Regions from separate parts of the Heyndrickxia vini genome, predicted to be linked through region 1. Evidence: predicted binding sites of a transcription regulator. Region 1 holds the regulator's gene; each other region holds the start of a gene.

Region 1 (7,980 bases):
CCATCATATTTTCGCAAAACTTCTAAAAAAGCCGATTCTGAGTCATAGTTTCCCCAGGCATTCAGTCTAAGCATATAATCATCGACAAATAATTCTACTCCATTGAACAAATCGTTTTCGATATATCGATAGAAATTATTTTGGTGAACAAAATCTTTTTTCTTTGAAAAAGCTTGTCCAAGTAAATGATGAATATGTAATATCGGTATTGGTTTCGTTATATACTCAATTTGCTTTCTTATTATTTGTTTGAGAACACCGTCTACTTCGTAGTATTCCAAAAACAAGTCAAAAAACATTCTTTCCCGTCCGTAATAATACTCTGCAACCTCTTCCTCTATTAAATAGATTTGATAGGCACGCATGATACCTCACTCCCGAGTTTTTATCCTTTCTTATTATTTTAGACGAATATTTCTGATTTTTTTGTCAAATACTGTTTCAAATAGATGATTTTTTTGTCGAATGTCTATTTTTATCATATACAGAACAAAGATAAGACATAAAAAAGGAGGATAACTAAGTTATCCTCCCGAATTTTTATTATTTAAGTAATGCTTTAACACGCGAAACTACGTTTTCTACAGTAAATCCGTATTCTTCCATTACTTTTCCACCAGGAGCAGAAGCACCGAATCCGTTAATAGCTAAAATATCGCCTTCGTCACCAACGTAGCGTTCCCAGCCAAAAGGAGCGGCCATTTCAATTGCAAGGCGTTTTTTCACCGCTTTAGGTATAACTGACTCTTTATATTCCTTCGACTGTTCTTCGAAACGATCCCACGACGGCATACTAACTACAGATGCATGGATTCCTTCATTTAATAATGCCTTTTGCGCATCAACAGCAAGATTCACTTCTGAACCGGAAGCTAATAAAATTACGTCTGCTTGATTATTTTCAGACGGAGATACTATATATGCACCTTTTGCGACACCTTCTTGAGCATTTTCTGCAGTTGATTTAATCGTAGGTAAACCTTGACGTGTTAAAACAAGTGCAGTCGGCTTATCCTTAGAAGTCAAAGCGAGTTTCCAAGCCGCAGCTGTTTCATTACCATCAGCCGGGCGAATAACAGAAAGATTAGGCATTGTTCTTAAGGATGGTAATTGCTCAATTGGTTCGTGTGTAGGACCATCTTCACCTACCGCAATACTATCATGTGTAAATACATAGGTGACTGGTAGGTTCATTAACGCTGCTAAACGGATTGCTGGTCGCAAATAATCGGAGAATACGAAGAACGTCCCTCCATAAACTTGTAATCCGCCATGCAATGCCATTCCATTCATCGCTGCACCCATTGCAAATTCACGAACACCAAACCAAATATTCCGTCCATCATAATTTTCTGGTGTAAAGTCTTTTTCACCTTTAATCATTGTATTGTTTGATCCCGCTAAATCTGCAGAACCGCCAATAAAAGTTGGAACATTTTTTGCAATAGCATTTAATACTTCACCACTTGAAGCTCTGCTTGCTAAGCTCTTTCCTTCTTCATAAACAGGGATTTCTTTATCCCAGTTATCAGGAAGTTCGCCTTTGATGGCACGCTCTAATTGTGCAGCCAACTCTGGGTATTGTTTTTTATAGTCAGCAAAAAGTTGTTCCCATTGTTGTTCTTTTTCAATTCCTGGTTCAACAATTTTTTCATTGAAACGATCATATACTTCAGATGGAACGTGGAAATCTTCTTCAAATGTCCATTTATAATAATCTTTCGTTAGCTTTAATTCATCTGCACCAAGCGGGGAACCGTGAACAGCAGATTTTCCGGATTTATTAGGTGATCCATATCCAATTACCGTCTTAACTTCAATCATAGTTGGGCGAGTAACATCGGATTTTGCTTCTTCAAGTGCTTTTGAAATGGCCTCAAAATCATTTCCATCTTCTACACGAAGATATTGCCATCCATATGATTTAAATCGACCTTCTACACTTTCCGAAAATGATTTATCTAAATCTCCATCAAGTGAAATATCATTTGAGTCATAAAGAACAACTAAACGACCCAGTTTTAAATGTGCAGCTAGTGAAGCAGCTTCACTGGATATCCCCTCCATAAGGTCACCATCACCACAAAGAGCATATGTATAATGATTAACTATATCGAAACTATCTTTATTGTACACACCTGCTAAATGACGTTCAGCCATTGCCATACCAACAGCCATTGCAATCCCTTGTCCTAATGGTCCGGTAGTTGCTTCAACACCTTTAGTATGACCAAATTCCGGATGTCCTGGAGTTTTACTTCCCCATTGGCGGAATTGTTTAATATCATCCATGCTTAAACCATATCCAGCCAAATGGAGTAAGCTATATAATAACATCGAACCATGGCCAGCTGATAAAACGAAGCGATCCCTATTAAACCATTCTGGATTTTTTGGGTTATGGTTCATAATTCTAGTCCAAAGTGTGTATGCCATCGGTGCAGCACCCATAGGTAATCCAGGATGACCTGAATTGGCTTTTTCAATTGCATCAATAGAAAGAGTTCTGATTGTGGTTACTGCTAATTGGTCTGTATTATCAAACAATTTTATACATCCTCTCTATCATATATAGTCCAATATTAATATTAAACATGTTTATATTATAACTCAACTAAAGAAAAGTATAGTTTTTTATCTTTTTAATTTCATGTTGAACTAACCGCTTTTTTAATAAAAATGAAAAAAGGCTGATTGGTCAGCCTTATCCATAAAGGTTATTTAATTATTCAATGGAGTCTTTTCTTCTCTTGAATACTGCGAACTTTTTGTGGTGTTACGTCATTTCCTTCCGGATCAATGACACGAACAGTTTCAATTGTGTTTTTCATAGAAGAACGAAAACTTTCTAAATACTCACGTCGAAGACGGGATTGTTCTTTCGCTTCCTCTTCAGTTAGTCCTTTTTCTTTAGCTTTTTTCGATAGTGCATTGATTCTTGATATTTTATCTTTAGAAAGCATATAGCTACTCCTTTTCTGTAGAAACTACTATCTTTTCCAGTAGAAGATACAGTAATAGTACTAGATAAATACTTTGTTATCAAGAAAAGAGCTTAAGCTTCCTTCTATAGTTATTCTTGCTTTATATATTCTTGATATCTTCTATGCACAGTTGCTTTTGAAACATTATATCCAAATCCTCTTAGTGTTGCTGCTATTTCAGCGAATGTTAGGTTATTCTTACGTAAACGGACTATTTCGTCTATAGGCATATCCTTGCGATCACGTCCTTGAACATTTCCATGTTCTTTTAAATTCAATTCTGGCCGATAACCTTTTTCTACTGCACGTTTCATTCCTCTTTTTATTTTTAAATTATGTAATTTTCGTTGATATTCTTCTACCATACTAACAATATTTAAAACCATAGAATCAGATTCTGATAATTCTAATTCCCCCTGATGGGAAATACTATATACTTTAATACCTTCCTTAAAAAGACAGTGCAAAAGAGCAATTTTTGCATTACCTCTGCCTAATCTCGTCTCATCTTGAATTAATAATGCATCAATGTTTCTTTCTTTAACAAGATCAAGGATTTCTAAAATCCCCGGACGATCTAAATGATATCCACTTTCTTGATCATGAATCACTTTAACAAGATCGAACCCACACCTTTTAGCCATCTCCACTAGTTCTGCCTCTTGTCTTTCAAGTGATGTTTCTTGCGTATGTTTTTTTGTACTTACACGACAATAGATTACTGCTTTCATCATTTTATTACTCCAAATCTAATGCATATTGATTACTATCATCCAACTGTTTTTTCGTTTTAATAGGGATTATAATTTTTTCTCCAGCTTTTATATTACTACTAGTTAAATGATTTTTCTTTGTTACCCACTCGATGAACTCATTTGGATTCATTGAATGTTCCTTTGAATAAATATGAGCAATTTCCCACAATGATTGCCCTTTAGTTACGATAACTTCCTGATAGTTTTTGTCATCTATAAAAGAGTTCATCGCATATAATCCTATAACCATTGATAAAACAATTAATATAATAACATAAGAATATTTTTTCCATAGAATAGTCATATTATAAAACCACCTTCGAATGTATGTTCGTTTATTATTTTTATTATAATGCGAACATTTGTTTCAAGTCAATAGTTTTTTCGAACTTATGTTTGTATAGTTGGAAAAGAAATGCTATAATGGAATTAATCTAAAAGATACGTTTAATAGTCGGGGTGTATATGATGACAAAACTTTCAAAAAGACAACAGGATATACTGGATTTTATTAAGCAAGAAGTTAAATCAAAGGGATATCCACCATCTGTTCGTGAAATTGGTGAAGCCGTCGGACTAGCCTCCAGTTCTACTGTCCACGGTCACCTATCAAGATTAGAAACAAAAGGATTAATCCGAAGGGATCCTACTAAACCGAGGGCAATCGAGATCCTCGATTTTGAATCGGAAAACATCCCTAAACAAAATGTCGTGAATGTTCCTTTATTAGGTAAAGTGACTGCAGGTATGCCTATTACTGCTATTGAAAATATCGAAGAGTTTTTCCCATTACCAGAACAATTAGCACCCACTGATGAGAATATCTTTATGTTGGAAATTGTCGGTGAAAGTATGATCGAAGCTGGTATTTTAGATGGTGACTATGTAATTGTCCGTCAACAACAAACCGCTAATAACGGGGATATCGTCGTTGCAATGACTGAAGATGATGAAGCAACAGTGAAGCGTTTCTTTAAGGAGAAAGACTTTTTTCGGCTTCAACCAGAAAATTCAACAATGGCTCCAATCATTTTAAATAATGTCTCTATTTTAGGCAAAGTTATTGGTCTATACCGTCATATCATTCATTAAGTAAAATCTCCAATATAAAAACATCCAAATTTCATTTAAATAAAACGAAATTTGGATGTTTTTTCTTTCAAATCGTCACTTGCAACGAATTTTCCAAATAACTCTTTAATGGACTAAAATAAGCCCCTCTCGTTTGAGAAAGGGCTTATTAACATGATGTAAATCATGCACTGATTATATTATGTGCAGGTTGCAATCAAATTATACTATTTTATTACTGCGCCAGTTGATGGTGCCGCATAAATGTTTACTTTACCAAAATCATCCGTCTTAATCGTATAGACATCCTTTTGCGGTTCTCCCAAAATATCGTATGAAAGACCTCCAAATTTCTTAGGATTTAAAAAACCCACTTCATTTCCTTTTACTGGTGCTTTATCGAGAGGGTAAACTCTCCAACTTGAATCAGTTCTAGGAAGATACACTTTCTTAGGTTTAGGTTTGGAGGCTGATCCCGGGTGGGTTTCATTCTTAGATGCACCTTCTAACTTCACATATTTCGGCGAAGCAGTTATATAGTATACTGCACCTTTACTGTTCTTAACTTTGTACATATACTCATTGCCCACTTTTACTTTCTGGACAACTTCCGGAAATCCATCTCCTTTACGCAATATACCAACTTTATAATTGGTATCAAATGTTGCTTTCGAATAGAAGTTTACTCCATCCGAACCGCCATAAATACTTTCAACTCTTTTTCCTTTAAATGAACTGTCATTTGATGGATCAGGTATTGTAGGATTTGGATTTGTTTCAGGTTTAGAAGGAGAAGCACCTGCCTTCACCTTGTCTAAAAAGTCTTCCCAAGTAATCCCCTTTTCTCCACTTCTTAAATAGCGTGGACAGTTCTTTCCACTCCAATGGTTATGTTGAACTACGTTAGATACGGGAATACTGTGTTCATTCATTAAATGATTCGTTAACCAAACAGTATTATCTACTGCCTTTTTAAAGTCACCATCACTGTTAACACAGATTTCTATCGCAATTGATTTCATGTTCCCTAGTCCATAACCATCCCCTGCATGCCATCCTACTTCATTTGTAGGTAATGATTGATAAATTGAATCTTCATCTACCTGAAAATGCCAAGAAGCTTGTCTTGTATTACCTTTATATTGTAAATTGGCATGGGCTACATCATCTGCACCTCTACTCGTGTTGTCGGTTTCGTGAATTGTGATATATTCTGGATCCATCTTTATTCCAGGTCGGGTAAATGTATTTGAAACAGGGATAAATTTTTGATTAATCTTCATAAAAATCATCTCCTTACTATTTAATATGAAATCTAGCTATTTTTCGGAAAGGCGTATGAACAAAAAAGAGTAACGATTTGATCGTTACTCTTTGAAATGTGCTTTCTATTTAAAGTAGATCTAACTATAAATTCATTGTCGTGTGTAAAAACAACTAAACAAGCCAAACAAGATTCTAACTTAATACAAAAAACCCCTCGACACCAATAGTATCAAGGGGTTTACTAATTAATACATTTGCATATATTGCTCGCGTTCCCACGGATGGACTGTTGTGCGGAACATATCCCATTCAATCTCTTTTGCTTCTAGGAAATGTTCAAGAATGTGTTCACCAAGTGCACTTGTCATTACTTCATCTGAAGTTAAATTTTCCAACGCTTGTTTTAATGTTCCAGGGAGATCAACAATTCCGGCTTCCTCGCGTTCTTGTTTATTCATAACGTAAATATTTCGATCAACCGGTGCTGGAACTTTTAGTTTATTTTTTATTCCATCTAAGCCGGATTTTAATAATACAGCCATTGCTAAATATGGATTAGCAGCTGGATCGACACTGCGAACTTCAATTCGTGTGCTTAATCCACGTGAAGCTGGAATTCGCACTAATGGACTACGGTTTCTTGCGGACCATGCAACATAACATGGTGCTTCATAACCAGGAACTAAACGTTTATAAGAATTTACAGTTGGATTGGTAACTGCGGTAAAATTCGTTGCATGTTTAATTACACCAGCAATAAATTGATATGCCGTTTCACTTAATTCAATTTTACCACTTGGGTCAAAGAAAGCATTTTCGCCATTTTTGAACAATGATAAGTTACAGTGCATACCGGATCCACTTACACCAAACAATGGTTTTGGCATAAATGTTGCGTGCAGTCCGTGCTTTCGGGCAATGGTTTTAACAACGAGTTTAAATGTTTGTATATCATCACACGCTTTTAATGCATGAGCATATTTAAAGTCAATTTCATGTTGTCCAGGCGCTACTTCATGATGTGAAGCTTCTACTTCAAATCCCATTTCCTCAAGTTCTAGAACGATATCTCGACGACAGTTTTCACCTAGATCGGTTGGAGCAAGGTCAAAGTATCCCCCATTATCATTCAACTCTAATGATGGCTCCCCTTTTTCATCTAATTTAAATAAGAAAAATTCTGGTTCAGGTCCGAGATTAAAATCGGTGAAACCTAATTCTTCCATTTCTTTCAATACACGTTTCAAATTATTTCGCGGATCTCCTGCAAATGGTGTACCATCTGCATTATAAATATCACAAATTAGGCGAGCCACTTTCCCTTTTTCTGCTGTCCAAGGAAACACAACCCATGTATCTAAATCAGGGAATAAATACATATCAGATTCTTCGATTCGCACAAAACCTTCAATTGAAGAACCATCAAACATCATTTTATTGTCTAGCGCTTTACCAAGCTGGCTAATCGGTATCTCAACATTTTTAATCGTTCCTAATATATCAGTAAACTGAAGACGAATAAATTTCACATTTTGCTCTTCTGCAATTTTTTCAATGTCACTACGATTATACCTTGACATAAACAATTCCTCCCTATGGGTCCTATTTTTTTATACAGCTATCCATTAATGAAAAAATCTCGGTCTTTCATTTTGCATCCCAGGGCGTTGAAATCTCCCTGCTTGTAAAAGTTCTTCCCTTAATATTTTTCTCACTTCTTCGTTAGATACTTCCGGTTTTGTTGTAGTTGTTTCAATTGGAGCTGGTTCAGTTTTCAGAATTAATATTTTCTTAATTCCCGCCATATTTATGCCTTGATCTAACAGATCTTTAATTTCTAACAATTGGTCGACATCATTTAAAGAATATAGCCGGCGGTTCCCATCTGATCTAGCCGGATGGAT
Region 2 (7,980 bases), 370 kb from region 1:
GAATAAACAACAACTGCATCACGACCATCTTTTGTACGCAGCTTTTCAATGGGCTGTAATACGTGAGGATGATGTCCTAGGATGACATCAGCACCCCCGTCAGTGAAGGTCTTTGCTAGTTCTTTTTGTTCCTCATTTGGAAACCTCTTATACTCTATACCCCAATGTAAATTTAGAATAACGAAATCGGCTACGCGGCGTGCTCTTGATAATTCTGCCAATATTCTTTCTTTATCGATTATATTTACTAAGTAATCCTTACCTTTAGGTACGGGAATTCCATTTGTCCCATATGTAAAGGCAAGTATCGCAATTTTTATCCCGTTAATATTTTGTATGCGTAGTGTATTTTGGTCCTTTTCATTTTTAAATGTCCCTACATACGGTAAGTTCATTTTATCGTAATACGCAATAGAATTTTTAATTCCTGCTTCACCTTTATCTAAGGCATGATTGTTAGCCGTTGATACAAAATCAACCCCTGCATCCATAATTGCATCAACGATTTCATGCGGACTGTTAAAAGAAGGGTAACTAGATATTCCAAGTGTTTCTCCTCCCGGAATAGATTCTTGATTTGCGATTAGTAAGTCCGGTCTTTGAAGAATTGATTTTATTGGCTGAAACATTGGCTTGAAATTATACCCTTTTTTCGTTTTTGCATCTTCATATACCCAATCATGTATAAGAATATCACCAATGCCTCCAACAACGGCACTCGAATGAAAATCCTTCATTACAGTACCTGACATTCTCGCTGCATGTGGGAGGGAAGTATGCAATTGCTTTGTAAATGAATGTTTCCATTCATTATATTGAATCCAGCATAACACCATAATTGAAAGCATTAAAAATGAAATTACCCAAAACAAAAGAGAAATGCGCTTTTTAGTCATCTGAGTACCAGCCTTTTTTCGGAATCTCTTCTATTTTACAACACACTAAACTGCTTTTTGTGATAACTTTAAAAATTATTGAAACAATCATTAAAAAATTAAAGGACTCTATTAATACGGAGTCCTTCAAATACTATAGCCATTTAACTTTCGGTTCTGTTTTATTTTTGATGCGCGATAAATTAGTACGGTGCCGATAAATAACAAAGGATGCCAAAGCAATCACTACAACTAATAAAGGCCAATCTCCGGTAATAATCGTTCGGATTAGCGCATAAATAATTGCGAAAATACCAGCAATCATTGAAGATAAGGATACATATTTACTTATTTTTAAACTAATAAGAAATACGATTACAAGAAATAAGAATAGTAAAGGTACATAGGCAAGTAGTACTCCAGCCGATGTAGCTACTGCTTTTCCTCCCTTAAACCCTGCAAAAATAGGAAACATATGACCAATTACAGCCACTAATCCAATTAATAACGGATGAATCGATTCATCAACACCGAAAAATTTCGGTAATAATGTAGCAAGTGTACCTTTTAAAATATCAGCTACTATCACGACAGAACCAGCCTTTATTCCTAGTGTACGAAATGAATTTGTTGCGCCTAAGTTGCCGCTCCCATGTTGACGAATATCAATTCCGTAAAATAGTTTCCCTACAATTAATCCTGAAGGGATCGATCCTAGTAAATAAGCTAAAATAATGATAAGTCCATACGTCATTAACATAACCCCTTTAAAAACATATCTTTAAGGCTTTTTTATTGTATCACATGTATAGCATGGATAGAAAAAAATTATTATTTATCAATTTTCCTCTTTTCTTGAATAGAGTACTCATGTAGGATGAAGTAGGGAGGAAATGATATGGCAACAATAGAAGTTAAAACCAATAACAATAGAAAGAAAAAAATGATATTAGGGATAGTAGTTTTGTTTATTCTTTGTACAATTGGTCTACTAATCTATTTATATCCTTTTGCGTCATCAGAAAAGGAATCGTTTGTAGACAAAGAATATTCCATTTTGCTTAATGGAAAAATCCAAGATCAAGCGATGGTGGAAGGTAAAAACATATATATCCCGATTAAAGTGGTCGAAAATGGAATTGACGATTCCATTTTTGCAGAAAAACAATCAGTTATCATAACGACAAATCGAAAGGTTATCCAAATTCCCATTAATAAAGAGACATACTTTATTAATCAAAAACCTTTTCATGCGCCACAACCTATAATTAAAAATATGAACAACCGATTATTTATAGACTTGAAAACTTTAACAACAATATATCCTATTCAAGCAAAAGTGACGAAACATAAGAAAATCGTCTGGATCGAAAAAAATAATTCTACCTATTACAATGGGAAAGTTATCGATAAAAAGATTAAAAAACCATATTTAAAACTTCGCACCGCCCCTGATTTGCAATCACCTTACGTTTCAGTTGTGAAAAAGGGAGAAAACATAAGAATCGAAAAACAAAAAGAGGATTTCTATTTTATACGAACAAAAGAAGGCATTGGCGGTTATATTAAGAAAAATTATATCGATAAATATAAACAGGTTCGTATAGCGACGAAAACCCGCCCGGAGAAAAAATTAAATCTGCAAATGAATGTACCTATCCATTTAACATGGGAAGCAGTTTATACTAAAAATCCTGATCCGGCCAATTTACCAACCATGCCCGGAGTAAATGTTGTTTCACCTACATGGTTTGAATTAAAAAATAATCATGGTGATGTAACAAATTTAGCATCTGTGGACTATGTCAAGTGGGCCAAAAAAAATGGTTATCACGTTTGGGCACTTTTTTCAAACTCATTCGATCCAGAATTAACGAAAGTTGCACTTAGCAACTATGAAACGCGAACAAAAATTATTAATCAATTACGAAGTTATATGAAAACCTATCAATTAGATGGTTTAAATATCGATATTGAAAACGTTAATCCTAAAGATGGCCCCCTCATTACACAATTTGTACGTGAAGCAGCGGTTTACCTTCATAATGATCATAAATATGTATCCATGGATATTACATTTGTTGCTGATGGCAATTGGTCTGAATTCTATGAGCGAGAAAAACTTTCCTCGGTTGTCGACTATATGATTGTCATGGCGTACGATGAACATTGGGGAGGAGCACCAACTGCCGGAAGTGTGGCAAGTCTTCCATGGGTAGAATCGAATTTGAAACAACTGTTAAATGAGGTTCCAAACGAGAAATTAATACTTGGTGTACCATTCTTTACTCGTTTATGGAAAGAGGAAATGAAAGATGGCAAACCCTCGGTTTCTTCTAAAGCACTATCGATGGATCAAGCAAATGCATGGATGAAAGAAAGAAAATTAACAGCAACTGAAGATGCGGATTCAGGACAAAACTATGTTGAATATACCGACGCAAAAACTAATGCTGTTTATAAAATGTGGCTTGAGGACAAGTTATCTTTGAATAAACGGGCGAATTTAGCAGCAAATTATAAACTAGCCGGAATTGCTTCCTGGTCGCGATATTTCGCGGATAAATCGGCTTGGTTAGCACTTCAATCCTCATTATCCGCATTTAAAAATAAATGACTTGTTGTGCCTCTAACTATCTAATGACTAATTAACTGAGACACAATGGCACAATGTTCAGTGAAAGTTAAAAAGTTAATACAGTAAGGAGTCTATTTAAGTGAAAACAACTATTTCTGCCATCCAATGGATGGCTTTTATGATTGCAGGGGCGATTGCCGCTCCAATCGCAATAGCCGATTTATACCATCTAAATCCGATTGAAACATCAGCTTTTGTTGAAAGAACCATTTTTGTATTAGGAATTGCCGGTTTATTGCAAGGGATTATCGGACATCGTTTACCAATTAGTGAAGGTCCAGCTGGATTATGGTGGGGAGTATTCACAATTTATGCTGGCTTCGTTGGAACCTTATATACTTCCAATATTGAAACATTGCGTGAATTGTCAGGTGGAATGATGCTTAGTGGTGTATTTTTCATCATTTTATCCGCCCTCGGTTTAATTCAAAAGTTAGCAAAATTATTCACACCAACAGTTACATTCATTTATTTGTTTTTGCTGATTCTCCAATTAAGCGGCTCATTTATGAAAGGGATGCTCGGCCTAACCGATGGAGTTCATGTAATTCAGCCAATTACTGCATTATTATGTTTTATTATCATTATTCTAACCTTTTACTTAGGACAAGTTCGTATTCAATGGGTTAAACAATTTTCGATTATGTTTGGTATGTTAATCGGATGGATTTTATTTATCATTTTTGGATTGTCTCCAGGTGTGCTAAAAAGCCAGCACTGGTTTTCATTTCCGGATATTTTATCATTCGGATTACCTAAATTAGATTCTGGCGTAATTGTTACTTCTTTTTTTATTACTATTTTACTCATAACGAATATGATTGCATCAATACGTGTGATGGAGGAAGTATTGAAAAAAGATCATAAACAAGTAAATCGATTTAAACAAGCCGGCATTATTTCAGGAATTAATCAACTTGCTGGCGGAGTTTTCTCTAGTATTGGTTCAGTACCCATTTCCGGATCCGCAGGCTTTGTGAGCCAGACAGGAATAAAAGGGATAAAGCCGTTCATTTTAGGAAGCTTGTTTGTTACGGTGATTTCTCTTCTCCCTCCATTGATGAACATTATGGCCGCTTTGCCAGCACCTGTAGGTTATTCAGTTACTTTCGTTATTTTTACAAAAATGGTTGGCATCGCCTTAACGGAAATTGAAAAGGCAGACGATCTTAAAATAACCTATATGTCGGCGGGAATTGGTTTTTTAATTGGTGTAGGGGTAATGTTTCTTCCAGCAGAGGCAACGAAAGGTTTACCGGTAGTTATTGCTTCCTTAATTAATAATGGTCTTATTCTAGGCACCATTGCAGCAGTTTTTACCGAACAATTTTTACTTTGGAAGAAACGAAATGGGAATATCTAATGATTAATTTGCAGTTCTTAACAGATTGAAGTACGATAAGTAATAGAAAAAGGTGAATTTTAGATAGGAGGTCCTTTAATGTCTATTGATAATCCTAGTCGTGAAGAAATCGGAAAAATCCTTAAAAAAGCGAAGCGAATCGCAGTTGTAGGTCTAAGTAATAATCCGGAGCGTACATCGTATATGGTTTCAGAAGCAATGCAAAAAGCCGGGTATGAAATTATCCCAGTGAATCCAACCGTAGACGAGGTTTTAGGGGTTAAAGCTGTCTCTACACTTAAGGAAATTACGGGTCACATCGATATTGTTGATATTTTTAGGCGATCTGAATACTTGCCTGAGCTTGCAAAAGAGTTTCTAGAGATTGATGCGGATGTATTTTGGGCACAGCTTGGTGTAGAAAATGAGGAAGCCTATCAATTATTAAAGGACAAAGGCAAAACGGTAATAATGGATCGTTGTATTAAAGTAGAGCATGCACTAACCAAATAGACTTTTCGTTAGCAGCAAGCGTGTAGTTTTAACGCTTGCTTTGTTTTTTATTACCTATTTTTAGTTTAGCCCAGACATTTTTAAAAGAAATTTGCTAAATATTAATTTATCGCTAAAATAGTTGTTAGACGTTTGTCCGGAAAATGCTATAATGATATACGAACAATTGTTTGCTTTGTAGAAAGTAATGAGGAAAGTAGATAGAGAGCAGTGTTGTTTGAAAGGGGAATATTTGTGGCAAAGAAACAAAACTTGATTGAATATAATGATGATGCAATACAAGTATTAGAGGGCCTCGAAGCCGTAAGAAAACGACCAGGTATGTATATTGGCTCAACTGATGCTCGCGGGCTGCATCATTTAGTTTATGAAATAGTAGATAATTCCGTTGATGAGGCTTTAGCAGGAAACGGAGATCATATTATTGTTAAAATACATAAAGATAACAGTATTAGTGTTGAAGATAAAGGACGTGGAATGCCTACCGGAATGCACAAACTAGGGAAGCCTACTACGGAAGTAATCTTCACTGTTTTACACGCAGGTGGAAAATTTGGACAGGGCGGATATAAAACAAGTGGCGGCTTGCACGGTGTGGGTGCATCTGTCGTTAATGCATTGTCTGAATGGCTTATTGTTACCATTAAACGGGATGGATATGTTTATCAACAAAAATTTATAGATGGCGGAAAACCTGAAACAACTTTAGAAAAAATCGGAAAATCAAACCAATCAGGTACACTTATTCATTTCAAACCTGATCCAACTATTTTTAGTACAACTACTTATAATTACGATACATTGTGTGAACGTTTACGTGAGTCTGCTTTTTTATTAAAAGGATTAAAAATTGAAATTATTGATGAACGTTATGATCAAAAAGATGTTTTTTTCTATGAAAATGGAATTGAAGCTTTTGTTGAATATTTAAATGAAGGTAAAGATATTCTTCATCCTGTCGTATTTATTGAAGGGGAAGCAAGTCAAATTGAGGTAGAATATGCTTTTCAATTTAATGATGGCTTCTCGGAAAGTATGCTTTCATTTGTTAACAATGTTCGTACAAAGGATGGAGGCACTCATGAAGTGGGCGCCAAAACGGCAATGACACGGGTGATCAATGAGTATGCCCGTAAAGTAAATTTATTGAAAGAACGGGATAAAAACTTGGAAGGGACCGACATTCGTGAGGGACTAGCGGCAGTTGTTTCGGTCCGGATTCCGGAAGAGTTACTGCAATTTGAAGGGCAAACGAAAGGAAAACTGGGAACAAGTGAAGCAAGATCCGCTGTGGATGCAGTCATTTCAGAACATCTTGCCTACTTTCTAGAAGAAAATCCTGAAGCAAGTAATTTGCTTATCAAAAAGTCAATTAAAGCGGCTCAAGCAAGGGAAGCGGCAAGAAAAGCCCGTGAAGAAGCTCGAAGTGGAAAAAAGCGCAAAAAGTCGGAAAGTCTTTTATCTGGAAAGTTAACCCCGGCACAGTCGCGAAATCCACAAAAAAATGAACTTTATCTTGTCGAAGGAGACTCTGCAGGCGGTTCAGCGAAACAGGGACGTGATCGCAAGTTTCAAGCAGTTCTCCCATTACGTGGTAAAGTAATCAACACGGAAAAGGCAAAACTCCAAGATATTTTTAAGAATGAAGAAATTAATACAATCATTCATACGATAGGTGCTGGTGTTGGACCAGACTTTAACTTAGAAGATGTCAACTATGATAAAGTGATCATCATGACAGATGCGGATACCGATGGAGCACATATACAAGTGCTACTGTTGACATTTTTCTATCGATATATGAAACCACTTATCGAAGCGGGGAAAGTTTATATTGCCTTACCGCCTTTGTATAAAGTAAGTAAAGGATCCGGAAAAAAGGAAATAATTGAATATGCATGGACGGACGATGAACTTCAAAGCGTTACGAAAAAAGTGGGTAAGGGATATATGCTTCAGCGTTACAAAGGATTAGGTGAAATGAATGCCGATCAATTATGGGAAACGACGATGAATCCTGAATCAAGAACATTGATACGGGTACGAATTGATGATGCTGCTCGTGCAGAACGACGTGTAACAACTTTAATGGGTGATAAAGTTGAACCTCGCAGGAAATGGATCGAAAACAATGTAGCCTTTGGTTTAGAAGAAGATCAAAGCATTTTAGAAAATGAAAATCTATCAGTTGAAGGAGGGGACCAAGACTGATGACTAATGTTGAAAAATTTCAAGATCTGCCCCTTGAAGAAGTATTAGGTGATCGTTTTGGACGGTATAGTAAATATATTATTCAAGATCGCGCGTTACCGGATGCCCGTGACGGTTTAAAGCCTGTGCAACGCCGCATTTTATATGCGATGCATGTTGAAGGAAACACAAATGAAAAAGGCTTCCGAAAATCGGCAAAAACGGTTGGTAATGTAATCGGTAATTATCATCCACATGGTGATTCTTCAGTATATGAAGCCATGGTTCGCATGAGTCAAGATTGGAAAGTAAGAAACGGTTTAATTGAAATGCATGGCAATAATGGAAGTATTGATGGGGACCCTCCTGCTGCTATGCGTTATACTGAAGCAAGATTATCGGCAATAGCTTCAGAGTTATTA
Region 3 (7,980 bases), 1.4 Mb from region 1:
TCGGAAACAAGTAGGCATGGTGTTTCAGCGTCCAAATCCTTTTCCAATGACCATTTATGAAAACGTGGCATATGGCCTGCGGATTCATGGTATGAAGAAAAAAGGAATGATTGATGAAATCGTGGAAAAAAGCCTAAGACAAGCGGCATTATGGGACGAAGTGAAGGATCGCTTACACACATCGGCGATGGGACTATCCGGTGGACAACAGCAAAGGCTAGTTATCGCGAGAGTGTTAGCCATTCAACCCGATGTCATATTGATGGATGAGCCAGCTTCAGCTTTAGACCCAACTTCAACATCTAAAATTGAACAGCTGATATTAGAATTAAAGGAGCAGTATACCATCATTATTGTCACACACAGCATGCAACAAGCAGCACGTGTATCTGATGAAACCGCATTTTTTCTAAATGGTGAGATTGTAGAATTCAATCAAACCCATTCTATTTTTACCAATCCGGAAAGAAAAGAAACCGAAGACTATATCTCAGGGAGATTTGGCTAATTAAGAATTAAGGGGGTATTCATTGTGGCAAGAAAAGTATTTGAAGATCGCTTAACAGAACTACATGAAACATTAATGTCGATGGGACTTCTCGTCGAGGAGGCGATTTACAAAAGTGTCACATCACTCGTGAACAAAAATATTGACCTTGCGTTGGAAGTCGTATTAGATGATCAACGGATAAATGAATATGAAGTGGATATTGAGAAGAAATGTTTCGAGTTAATTGCTTTACAACAACCTGTGGGAACTGATTTGCGTCGAATTGCCACAATGTTAAAAGTCGCAACAGATTTAGAGCGAATGGGTGATCATGCTGTTAGTATTGCCAAATCAACCATTCGTTTAAAGGATGAAACATATTTAAAACCGCTCATCGATATTCCTAAGATGGCAGAAATCGTAAAAGAAATGGTTCGTGAAGTACTAGACGCTTATATATCCCTTGATCGTGACGGTGCAGTTACCGTTGCAAAAAAAGATGATCAAATTGATAAATATCTATCAATGATTTTTATGGAATTGATCGAAATTATGAAACAAGACTCATCGAAAGTAAACCAAGCTCTCCACTTCCTACTCGTTGCCCAGCACCTAGAACGAATCGGAGACTATGTAACCAACGTATGTGAATGGATCGTCTATCTGAAAACCGGCTCCTTAGTTGATCTAAATAAATAATAAAAATCTAAAGCAGACGAAAAAGCGTCTGTTTTTTTATTTTGGTTGTTTTCTAAATATATTTTATTAATAAGATGAAAAACATTTAAGAAGTACTGAGCGACCTGAATACACGTAGACTCCTGCGGGAAAAGTGAGCAAAGTGAGACCCCGCAGTGGAGGTACGAGCGAGGAGTTAGAAAAGTAGAGGCGGCTTGCCTATCGACGTACGAACTGAAGGGCAGCGACTGAGATAAAGGAATCACGATGAACCCTAAAGGGTGAATCGATGATGACTTATCGTAGGGAGGTGACCGGAAGTTCGCTAGTCGATAGCCGCCGGAACTAGACAGGCTCACGGGTCACCCGCGGAAAGCGTAGTGTATTTAGGCTGCGGATTAATTAATAATTAAGACCCATTATTTTTTCTGATAAAAACTTGACTTCTTTTAAGTGCCTTATATAAAATGGAAATATAATATATGAACATATACACATATATTGAATATAATAGAGGTGAAACCCATGACAGAAGATAATAATCGCATTGATATAGAGCATGATGAATTAGATGAAGAAACATTATTTATCGTTTCTCAAACGTTTAAAGCATTATCTGAACCAACAAGGATTAAAATTCTGCATTTATTATCCGAAAAAGAACATTCCGTAAATGAAATTGCTGAAAAGCTATCTTTACTTCAAACAACCGTATCACATCAATTAAGATTTTTGAAAAACTTACGCTTAGTGAAATACAGAAGAGAAGGCACAACATTATTTTATTCGCACGACGATGAACATGTCATGAATATACTGAAACAAACGATTAACCATGCGAGACACCATTAATCCATTGTTTTCACATAATAAAAAAGGGAACACACATATTATTAATAACAAATAGTTTGAGTCAATTTTGAACAACTGATAGAAATAAACTATTTGCTTTGTTCAAGGGGGAGTATCAATGGCTGAATATAAACTACAAGGCCTTTCATGTGCAAATTGCGCAAGGGAAATGGAAGAGGAAATACAAAAGCTAAAAAATGGGGAAGATGCAAGAGTTCTATACAATTCAAGCAAGCTAATCGTAAAAGATGACATTTCTCTCTCTCAAGTAGAAAAGATATTGGCAAATGATGGTGCGACTATCGTCAAAGACAAACATGAACATGACGATCATAATCATGCCCACACACACTCACATTCAAACCGCATGCTGAAAACATTAATTATTATGTCAGCTGTGCTTTACTTTATCGCAATATTCGTTGGACAATGGAGCGAAGGTATAGCAATAACTATCTTTATTATTGCTGCAGCATTAAGCGGCTACCAAACATTTATCCAAGGAATCAAAAACTTATTTCGTTTAAAATTTAATATCGATACATTAATGACCATTGCGCTTATTGGTGCTTTTGGAATCGGTGAATGGAAAGAAGGGACATTAGTCGCCATTCTTTTCGGAATCAATGAATTTCTTGAAGGACTGGGTATGGAAAAGGCTAGAAGTTCGATGGAAGCATTACTAAAGGTTGCACCGAAACAAGCAACATTAATTGCAAATGGAAAAGAACAGATTGTATCCATTGAAACATTGAAAGCAGGGGACATCGTATTAGTCAAACCCGGCGAAAAAATCCCCTCGGACGGAATCGTCATCGAAGGAAAAAGTTCCGTAAATGAGGCGGCCATCACTGGTGAATCGATGCCGATAGAAAAATCGATTGATGAATCCGTATATGGTGGCAGTATTAATAATGAAGGAATATTAAAAATTTCTATTACAAAATCATATGAAGACTCTTCTCTTGCAAAAATTTTACACTTAGTAGAGGAAGCTCAAGAAACAAAAACACCTACAGAACAGTTTATTAACCATTTTGCAAAATATTACACACCTGCAATCATTTTAATCGCTATTATTGTTATGATTGCTCCGCCGCTTTTGGGAGGTGCCGATTGGGGAAAATGGTTTTATCAAGGGTTAGCGGTGTTAATTGTTGGATGTCCTTGTGCACTAGTTCTTTCGTCTCCAATAGCCATTGTATCTGGAATCACACGAAATGCACGAAATGGAATTCTCATTAAAGGCGGAGTTTTCCTTGAACAATTAGGTAAGATTGATATGATCGCTTTTGATAAAACTGGAACACTAACGAAAGGTGAACCGTTTGTAGAAGTCACGAAAGTTTTTGATGAGCAATTTTTGACGATTGCAGGTTCAGTGGAAAAGCTTTCTTCTCATCCCCTTGCAAAAGCAGTGATGCGAAAAGTGGAAGAAACATCGGCCCCTCTTACAGAAGCAACAGATGTTGAAACATTACCTGGTCAAGGGATATCAGCAATTGTAAATGGAGAGCGCTATTTTGTTGGCAATGAGAAAGGACTGCCTGCGACTGCACTGTCAAGTAGCATTCAAAAAGAAATTACAGCACTAAAAGATCAAGGGTATACGCTTATTACTGTTGCAGATAATGAAAAAGTACTTGGTTTAATGGGGATAACCGATGAAGTTCGAAGTGAAAGTAAACAAATTATTAAAGAATTACATCAAGCAGGAATAAAACATACCGTAATGCTGACAGGAGATCACCAACAAACGGCTAAAAAAGTTGCTGACAAAGTCGGCTTATCGAATTACTATGCCAATCTTTTACCTGATGAAAAGGTTCAAAAAGTAAAAGAACTTACACAAAAAGGAAAAATTGCAATGGTAGGAGATGGAATCAACGACGCACCCGCATTAGCAACAGCTGATCTCGGAATAGCAATGGGCAAAGGAACAGACAGCGCCATCGAAACTGCAGACATTGTGCTAATGCAAGATCATCTAGGAAAACTACCATCTGCAGTTAAAATCTCAAAACGCGTTAATCAAATCATTAAATTAAATATATCATTGGCCCTAGGTCTAAAATTAATCGCCTTACTTCTAACAATCCCAGGCTGGCTAACACTCTGGATCGCCATCCTTTCAGACATGGGAGCGACAGTATTAGTAACATTAATCAGTTTAACTTTAATGATTGAAACAAAGAATAAAGGCTAGAGTAATTTGCTCTAGTCTTTATATTTAGGTTTTGTTAAAGTTCAGTGTTGATATTGACTCCATGTTGATTGGAGCGGAAGGTACGAGACTCCTGCGGGATCAGCTGGAAAGATGAGACCCCGCAAGAGCGAAGCGATGAGGAGGCTAATCGCCAGCCACCTGTAGCGGAAATCAACGGTTACGAACACAAACTCATTAAGCTTTGCATTTGTCTTTTTTTCATAAACTATGATACAATCTCACGAAATATAAAAAAAGGTGATAATATGGGAATACATCAATATTTCAAAAGCTTATCGGATTTAGAAAAAATTTATCGGTGTCCAGGAAAGTTTAAATTCCAAGAACATTCCGTGGCCAGCCACTCATTTAAAGTAACGAAAGTAGCCCAATTTCTCGGAACAGTCGAAGAAAATAAAGGGAATAAAGTGAATTGGCAGGCTCTTTATGAAAAAGCATTGAATCATGACTACAATGAATTATTTACAGGAGATATTAAAACTCCGGTGAAATACGCGTCAGCCGAACTTAGAGATTTGTTCAGTCAAGTAGAAGAACAGATGACCCAAAAATTTATTTTTAAAGAGTTTCCGAAGGAATATCAACAAATTTACTTAGATCGTTTTAAAGAAGGAAAAGATGATACATTAGAAGGGAAGATTTTATCGGTCGCAGATAAAATTGATCTGCTTTATGAATCCTTCGGCGAAATTCAAAAAGGGAATCCCGAACCACTTTTTCAGGAAATTTATGAAGAATCTTTATTAACAATTCTTGAATTTAAAGAAATGGAAAGTGTGAAGTATTTTCTCAATGAAGTTTTGCCTGACATGCTTGATGAAAAATTTATTGAACATAGTGAGCTAAACAAAGTCACACAAAAAATCGTTAAAGCGAATTTAAATGAATAAAAAATTTCCAACCTCCCCTTGTGTTTTTTTCATTTTTAGAAAAGAATAGAGATAGGATTTTTAACCTTAGGGGTGAAAACAGTGTTAGACAAAATTTTGGCCGCAATTTTTTTGCCGGGAATTCTCGTTGTGTTTTTCACAAGGGTAACGTACAACCATATTGTAGGCTTACTATTAACAGTCGCCTTGATTGTCGCTTCGGTTTATAAAGGATATACACATACATGGCCTTTATTCATTATTGACGCTGCATCGTTAACCATTGGGTTTTATTATGCAAACCGTATGGTAAACCGAAATAAAAAGAGGAAAATACCGGAAAGCAAAAACGTTTGAAGCAAATGAAGGAATCATTTCATTTGTTTCAAACGTTTTTTTAGGATATTTTTAATAAAAGACTCTTTCTAAATGACAGTTCCTACTAACAATATTAAAAGCACAGAGTGGATTGGAGCGGAAGGCAAGTGCCTGTAGCGGAAAGGAACGGTTCATTGTTTACGAAAACAGCTTAGAAAAATGTATTTAAGGAGTTTTATATAGTGAAATTAACAAAGGAAATAAGAGAAGATGCAATAAGGGAAATTCAACAATTTTTTCTTAATGAAAGAGACGAAGAAATCGGGGATTTAGCTGCTGAAAATTTCTTTGTATTTGTTAATGAAAAATTAGGGCCAATTTTTTATAATGAAGCAATTGCTGATGCACAAAAAATGGTTGTGCAAAGGATGAATTCGCTAGAGGAAGAACTGTATACGTTGGAAAAGAGAATAAAGTAACCGATTAAGAGCTTGGGAGCGTATTTCCGGGTTCTTTTTCAATTCATGAGAAAAATCGAAAAACCGAAAATTTGTTCGCTTTTTTATGGTTAAGAAACACCTGTTTGTGGTAAAATAATAAGTATGAAAAAACGTGAATAATGACCTTATTGAAAAGATGACATAGATAGGTAAAGTGGATGGGAGGAAAATGGATTGAACGAACAATTTGAGCTCGTTTCTAAATATCAGCCGCAAGGAGATCAACCCGAGGCCATTCGAAAAATTGTTGAAGGCATTAAAAATGGAAAGAAACATCAAACCTTATTGGGGGCAACAGGGACAGGAAAAACTTTTACCATTTCCAATGTAATAAAAGAAGTAAAAAAACCAACTTTAATTATTGCTCATAATAAAACATTAGCGGGGCAATTATATAGTGAGTTTAAAGAGTTTTTTCCGAATAATGCTGTTGAATACTTTGTCAGTTACTATGATTATTTTCAGCCGGAGGCGTATGTACCTCAGACTGACACATATATCGAAAAAGATTCGAGTATTAATGATGAGATTGATAAGTTACGACACTCAGCAACGTCATCTTTATTTGAACGTGAAGACGTCATCATAATTGCTAGTGTTTCATGTATTTACGGTTTGGGTAATCCGGAAGAATACCGGGAAATGGTTCTCTCGCTAAGAACTGGAATGGAAGTGGAACGAAATCAGCTACTTCGCAAACTTGTAGACATACAGTTTTCTAGAAATGACATAGATTTTCAACGTGGTACTTTTCGTGTAAGAGGGGATGTTGTGGAAATTTTCCCGGCTTCAAAGGATGAACATTGTATTCGTGTTGAATTTTTTGGTGATGAAATTGATCGGATTCGCGAAGTTGATGCTCTAACAGGTGAAATCATTGGCGACCGTGATCATGTTGCTATTTTCCCGGCTTCCCACTTCGTAACACGAGAAGAAAAGATGCGGGTAGCTATTGAAAATATTGAAAAAGAATTGGAAGAACGTTTGAAGGAATTACGTGATAATAATCGTCTACTTGAGGCACAAAGGCTAGAGCAACGGACGAATTACGATTTAGAAATGATGCGTGAAATGGGATTCTGTTCAGGTATAGAAAACTATTCCCGTCATTTAACATTACGCCCTTCAGGTTCCACACCGTATACACTACTAGACTATTTCCCTGAAGATTTTTTAATTGTTGTCGATGAATCTCATGTCACACTTCCACAAGTACGTGGAATGTATAATGGGGACCAAGCACGGAAGAATGTTCTCGTGGAACATGGATTTCGCTTGCCATCAGCGCTTGATAACCGCCCATTGAAATTTGATGAATTCGAATCACATGTGAAGCAAATTGTTTATGTGTCTGCAACACCAGGTCCGTATGAAATCGAACATACACCAGTAATGGTTGAACAAATTATTCGTCCGACAGGCCTACTTGATCCAACAATTGAAGTTCGCCCAATTGAAGGACAAATCGATGATTTGCTTGGTGAAATCAATGAACGAGTGGCACGCAATGAAAGGGTTCTTATTACTACGCTAACGAAAAAAATGTCAGAAGACTTAACAGATTATTTAAAAGAAGTCGGTATAAAAGTACAATATTTACACTCAGAAGTGAAGACATTAGAAAGAATTGAAGTAATTCGGGATTTACGTCTTGGAAAATATGATGTGTTAGTTGGAATTAACCTTTTGAGGGAAGGGTTAGATATTCCAGAAGTATCGCTAGTAGCTATTCTAGATGCAGATAAAGAGGGATTCTTGCGTTCTGAACGTTCATTAATTCAGACAATCGGCCGTGCTGCGCGTAATGCGAATGGTCAGGTCATTATGTATGCGGATAAGATGACGGATTCTATGACGAAAGCGATTGAAGAAACGAAGCGTCGCCGTACAGTCCAAGAAGAATATAATACAAAACATGGAATTACACCTCAAACGATACAAAAGGATATTCGTGATGTAATCAGGGCGACTCGTGCAGCGGAAGATCAAGAAGAATATGTTGCAACAACACCAACGAAATTAACGAAAAAGGAACGGGAAAAATTA

Evidence for each region. The regulator LexA, encoded in region 1, represses DNA repair genes until DNA is damaged. The targets are predictions, from matches to a motif close to CGAACATATGTTCG.
Region 2: the regulator LexA is predicted to act here: its motif matches at 5,528-5,541, upstream of parE (DNA topoisomerase IV subunit B).
Region 3: the regulator LexA is predicted to act here: its motif matches at 5,978-5,991, upstream of uvrB (excinuclease ABC subunit UvrB).

The regions. Positions count from the first base shown of each region.
Region 1 covers NZ_CP065425.1:2,427,746-2,435,725, forward strand. The annotation lists gene sirA (sporulation inhibitor of replication protein SirA) at 1-365, opposite strand, end outside; gene tkt (transketolase) at 544-2,547, opposite strand; gene I5776_RS12135 (DUF896 domain-containing protein) at 2,730-2,963, opposite strand; gene I5776_RS12140 (YneB family resolvase-like protein) at 3,074-3,715, opposite strand; gene yneA (cell division suppressor protein YneA) at 3,723-4,043, opposite strand; gene lexA (transcriptional repressor LexA) at 4,208-4,831, shown strand; gene I5776_RS12155 (peptidoglycan recognition protein family protein) at 5,038-6,093, opposite strand; gene glnA (type I glutamate--ammonia ligase) at 6,322-7,656, opposite strand; gene I5776_RS12165 (MerR family transcriptional regulator) at 7,702-7,980, opposite strand, start outside.
Region 2 covers NZ_CP065425.1:2,055,923-2,063,902, reverse strand. The annotation lists gene I5776_RS10350 (CapA family protein) at 1-836, opposite strand, end outside; gene plsY (glycerol-3-phosphate 1-O-acyltransferase PlsY) at 1,030-1,629, opposite strand; gene I5776_RS10340 (glycosyl hydrolase family 18 protein) at 1,774-3,492, shown strand; gene I5776_RS10335 (purine/pyrimidine permease) at 3,593-4,876, shown strand; gene I5776_RS10330 (CoA-binding protein) at 4,955-5,368, shown strand; gene parE (DNA topoisomerase IV subunit B) at 5,603-7,579, shown strand; gene parC (DNA topoisomerase IV subunit A) at 7,579-7,980, shown strand, end outside.
Region 3 covers NZ_CP065425.1:1,039,512-1,047,491, forward strand. The annotation lists gene pstB (phosphate ABC transporter ATP-binding protein PstB) at 1-508, shown strand, start outside; gene phoU (phosphate signaling complex protein PhoU) at 530-1,189, shown strand; gene I5776_RS05165 (ArsR/SmtB family transcription factor) at 1,694-2,020, shown strand; gene I5776_RS05170 (heavy metal translocating P-type ATPase) at 2,139-4,226, shown strand; gene I5776_RS05175 (HD domain-containing protein) at 4,493-5,137, shown strand; gene I5776_RS05180 (CsbA family protein) at 5,219-5,473, shown strand; gene I5776_RS05185 (DUF2164 domain-containing protein) at 5,677-5,913, shown strand; gene uvrB (excinuclease ABC subunit UvrB) at 6,109-7,980, shown strand, end outside.